Regions from separate parts of the Streptomyces sp. NPDC001020 genome, predicted to be linked through region 1. Evidence: riboswitches for the same ligand, from Rfam matches in the RefSeq annotation. Region 1 holds a riboswitch; the other holds the start of a gene.
What was found. A riboswitch is a leader RNA that binds a small molecule or an ion and turns the genes downstream of it on or off. The one in region 1 is predicted to bind S-adenosylmethionine.
Positions count from the first base shown of each region.

Region 2: another riboswitch for S-adenosylmethionine. It lies ahead of ACWDEX_RS03515 (aminotransferase class V-fold PLP-dependent enzyme); the one in region 1 lies ahead of thrC (threonine synthase).

Region 1 covers NZ_JBSFLQ010000011.1:126,527-128,912, reverse strand. Annotated here, with positions in the region: gene thrC (threonine synthase) at 1-800, opposite strand, end outside; SAM riboswitch class I at 819-962, opposite strand; gene ACWDEX_RS13420 (glucosyl-3-phosphoglycerate synthase) at 1,155-2,126, shown strand; gene ACWDEX_RS13415 (alpha,alpha-trehalose-phosphate synthase (UDP-forming)) at 2,227-2,386, shown strand, end outside.
Region 2 covers NZ_JBSFLQ010000003.1:117,831-120,216, reverse strand. Annotated here, with positions in the region: gene trpD (anthranilate phosphoribosyltransferase) at 1-343, shown strand, start outside; SAM riboswitch class IV at 481-597, shown strand; gene ACWDEX_RS03515 (aminotransferase class V-fold PLP-dependent enzyme) at 785-2,239, shown strand; gene ACWDEX_RS03510 (Lrp/AsnC family transcriptional regulator) at 2,376-2,386, opposite strand, start outside.

The DNA.
Region 1 (2,386 bases):
CCCTTGTCGATCTTCGTGAGCTGCGAACCGGACGCGACCGGGACCACGATCTGGTCGGGCAGCCGCCAGCCCAGTTGCTCGGCGATCTCGTACGCCAGGGTCTTCGAGCCCTCCGCGTAGTACGGACGGAGGTTGACGTTGACGAAGCCCCAGCCCTCGCCGGCCGGGTCGCCGATCAGCTCGGAACAGAAGCGGTTCACGTCGTCGTAGGTGCCCTCGATGCCGACGAGGTCGCCGCCGTAGATCGCGGCCATGACGACCTTGCCCTGCTCCAGGTCGTGCGGGATGAAGACACAGGAGCGGAAGCCGGCGCGGGCGGCGGCGGCGCCGACCGCGCCCGCGAGGTTGCCGGTGGAGGAGCACGAGAGGGTGGTGAAGCCGAAGGCGCGCGCCGCCTCCAGTGCCTGGGCGACGACGCGGTCCTTGAAGGAGTGCGTCGGGTTACCGGAGTCGTCCTTCACGTACAGCTCGCCGGTGACGCCCAGCTCGCGCGCCAGGTGGTCGGCCTTGACGAGTTCGGTCCAGCCGGGGTTGAGGTTCGGCTTGACGGCGACGTCCGCCGGGACCGGCAGCAGCGGGGCATAGCGCCAGATGTTCGCGGGGCCCGCCTCGATCCGCTTGCGCAGCCGCTCGGTGTCGTAGTCCGAGAAGTCGTACGCGATCTCCAGCGGGCCGAAGCACTCCTCGCAGGCGAAGACCGGGCCGAGCGGCACCCGGTGGCCGCACTCGCGGCAGGAGAGGGCCGCGGCGGGTCCGAGATCCACGGGATTCGTGATGCTTGCAACTGTCGGTGCAGCCATGTCAGGCGAGGCCCTTTCTCCTCATCTTCCTCATGACGCATTTCGCCATGAGACGGATTTGGCACCTTCCCTAGCCGGGAGCCTCGCGATGAACGACGAGAACCGACTGGAGGGTTGCCGGGGCTTCACCGGGCCGTTTCCCTCTGCCCCTCTGGATGAGCGGTATGCGGTTGTTTCACTGGTATGTGCAAACGGCGACCCCCGACATCGGGAGGTCACCGGCGTTGTCCAAGACTGTAACCGAAGGCCAGGAGAGTTGAGATAGTCGTCCGATGCGCGAGATGGGCCATGCGGACACTTGTTTGAAGAGACCCTTCATGACCCCAGTCGTACGAATGTGAGGAGCCGGAGATCGTGCTGGAAGAAGTCGAGCGCTGGCTGAGCACGCGCTCCTGGTCCGTGGCCGATCGCCCGCTTCACGCGATCCTGGCCGCGAAACAGGCCTCGGGCTCGTCGGTCAGTGTCGTACTGCCGGCACTCGACGAGGAGGAGACGGTCGGCGAGATCGTCGCCGTCATCCGCCGCGACCTCATGCAGCGGACCGGGCTGGTCGACGAGATCGTCGTCGTCGACTCGGGCTCCACGGACCGCACGTCCGAGGTGGCCGCGGCGGCCGGCGCGAGAGTGGTGCACCGCGACACGGTCCTGCCGCGCATACCGGCCGTGCCCGGCAAGGGCGAGGTCCTGTGGCGCTCCCTGCTCGTCACCCACGGTGACATCGTCTGCTTCGTCGACGCGGACCTGCGGGAGTTCTCGTCGGACTTCGTCGTCGGGATCGTGGGCCCGCTGCTCACGGACCCGGGCGTGGACCTCGTGAAAGCGATGTACGACCGGCCGCTGGCCCTGTCCGACGATCCCGGCTCCGGGATGACCGCGGCGGGCCAGGGCGGCCGGGTCACCGAGCTGATGGCGCGACCGCTGCTCAACATGCACTGGCCGCAGCTCGCCGGTTTCGTGCAGCCGCTCGGCGGCGAGTACGCCGCCCGCCGCTCCCTGCTGGAACGGCTCCCCTTCCCGGTGGGATACGGGGTGGAGCTGGGCATGCTGGTGGACGCGCTGCACCTGGTGGGCCTTGACGCCCTCGCCCAGGTCGACGTCGGCGTGCGCAAGCACCGCCACCAGGACGGCCAGGCGCTGGGCCGGATGGCCGCCGCGATCTACCGCACCGCGCAACTCCGCCTGGCCCGCGGTCATCTGATCCGCCCCTCCCTCACCCAGTTCGAACGGGGCGAGAAGGGCTTCGAGCCGCGCACCTACGCGGTGGACACCGAGGAGCGGCCGCCGATGGCGGAGATCGAGGAGTACGTGGAGCGCAAGGCGGCCTGAGCCTCCCGCCGGGCGCGCGGCTGGTACACCTCCTCAGGGCTTTCCGCAGACGGCCGAACCGCACGTTTGAGCGTTTCGGGGCCGGGCTAGGTTTCGTGGCATGGCTGTCACGCACGGCGCTCGCATCCTTGTCGCGTCCAACCGCGGCCCGGTCTCGTACGCCCTGGACGAGACGGGGGCGCTCACAGCCAGGCGCGGCGGGGGCGGGCTGGTGTCCGGCCTGTCGGCGATCGGCCCGGACGCGGAGGCGGTCTGGGTCT
Region 2 (2,386 bases), on a different contig from region 1:
GACGACCTCCACGTCCCGGGTGTGGATCGTGCGCGACGGCAAGGTCACCGAGGAGTCCTTCGACCCGCGGGACGTCGGTATCGAGCTGGTGCCGGTGGAGGCGCTGCGGGGTGCGGACGCCTCGTACAACGCGGATGTCGCGCGGCGAGTGCTCGCGGGCGAAGAGGGGCCGGTGCGGGACGCGGTGCTGTTGAACTCGGCGGCGGCCCTGGTGGCGCTGGAGCCCACCGAGGCACCCCTCGCCGAGCAGATCCGCGTCGGGATGCGGAAAGCGGCGGAGTCGATCGACTCGGGGGCGGCCCGGCGGACGCTGGAGCGCTGGGTGGCCGCGAGCAACAAGTAGCGTTCCGTGGTGTGCGGAGCCCGGCACGGCCGGGCTCCGCGGCGTCGTCGCGCGTCGCGATGCCACAGGGCGCCTGTACGTCCCGGGATCCGGACAGAGGTTGCGGTCGGTGATCACGTCACGTACGGTCCTGAACAGGTCATGAGCGACAGTCATTCGGCCCCGGCCGACTGTCCGGCAACCCTCCGTCCGTGGCGGGGTGCCCCGGGTGAAGACCAGGCCGTGGGCAGCGAGGTCCGCGGCAAGCGCGGACCCCTCGCGTCACCAGGGGTCCTGGTCGTTCGAGGGAGCCTTCCCGTGAGCAAGCGAATGCGTTAGGGCCGCAGAGCCCCACCCTCGCATCCCCTTCTCCTTTCACCCGCCCTGTGCCGCTGACGCAGGCGCGCCCTGTCGCGCGCCGCCCGGCACGGCGATTCCGCCTGCTTTCACGGGAGTGCACTCATGTCCGTCTCCACCGCTGCCGTCGACCGGTCCGATCGCGCCCCTCTGCCCGTTCTGGGCAGGGACGTCACCGTCCCGCTCGTCACCGGCGGCGAGGTCACCTACGCCGCGCTCGACTACGCCGCCAGCGCCCCGGCCCTGCAGCGGGTCTGGGACGACGTGGCGGCGTACGCGCCGTACTACGGCAGCGTCCACCGCGGTGCCGGGTACCTCTCGCAGTTGTCCACCGACCTCTACGAGAACGCCCGCAGGACCGTGGCCGACTTCCTCGACTGCGACATCGAAGGCAGCCTGGGCGAAGCCCAGTCCGGCAAGGGCGGTGGTGGGCGACGGGAGGGACACGAGGTGATCTTCACCCGGTCCACCACCGACTCGCTCAACCTCCTCGCCGCCGCCCTACCGGCCGACTGCCGGGTCTTCGTCTTCGAGACCGAGCACCACGCCTCCCTGCTGCCCTGGCGAAAGGCCCAGGTCACCTACCTCGACGCGCCGCGCACCCCGCGCCAGGCCGTCGAGACCCTGGAGCGTGCCCTCGCGGACCGGGACCCTTCCCCAAGCTCTCGACTTCGTTCGAGCAGGGGAGGCCCCAATGGCCCGGCCCTCGTCTGCGTCACCGGCGCCTCCAACGTCACCGGCGAGCTGTGGCCCGTACGCGAACTCGCGGCGGCCGCCCACGCGCACGGAGCCCGGATCGTCCTGGACGCCGCCCAGCTCGCTCCGCACCACCCGGTGTCCGTCCGCGACCTCGATGTCGACTGGGTCGCCTTCTCCGGCCACAAGCTGTACGCCCCCTTCGGCTCCGGAGTCCTGGCCGGGCGTGCCGACTGGCTGCGCGAGGCCGAACCGTACCTCGCGGGCGGCGGTGCCAGCCGCAGGGTCAACCGGCGCGCGGACGGGGGAGTGGACGTCGAGTGGCACGAGACCGCCGCCCGGCACGAAGCGGGCTCGCCCAACGTCATCGGCGCCTACTCCATCGCCGCGGCCTGCAAGGCCCTCACCGAGGCCGGCTTCGAGTCGCTGGTCGCCCGCGAGCAGTACCTGGTCCGCAAGGTCAGGGAAGGGCTCGCCGAGCTACCGGAGGTCAGGGTGCTCTCCCTGTTCGGCGACGACGCGCCCCGCGTCGGCGTGATCTCATTCGTCGTCGACGGCTGGGACAGCTCCCACTTCGCCGCCGCGCTCTCCGCCGAGTACGGCATCGGTGTGCGGGACGGCCTGTTCTGCGCCCATCCGCTGGTGCGCACCCTGCTCGGCGGCGACCCGCAGGCACCGGGCGAGTGCGGCGCCTCCGAGGCCGCGCCCGGTGAGAAGTCCCTGAACGCGATCCGCGTCAGCTTCGGCGCGGGTACCCCCGACGAGCACGTGGAGCGCTTCGTCCGCGCGGTCGGGGAGCTCGTCGACGGTGGCGCGCAGCGGCGGTACCGGACGGAGGAGGGTCGCCGTGTCCCCGCGGTCTGATACGGGCTGAGGGCGGGTCGGCCGGGGCCACGGGTGGGCGTGGCCGCGGGAGGGCGGGCGGAGCGCACGGTCGTCCGTGGGCCCGCACCCGACCGGGCGGCCCGGTCTGGTCAGGGCTGGTCCGAGCGAGGGCCCCTCAGTTGTCCA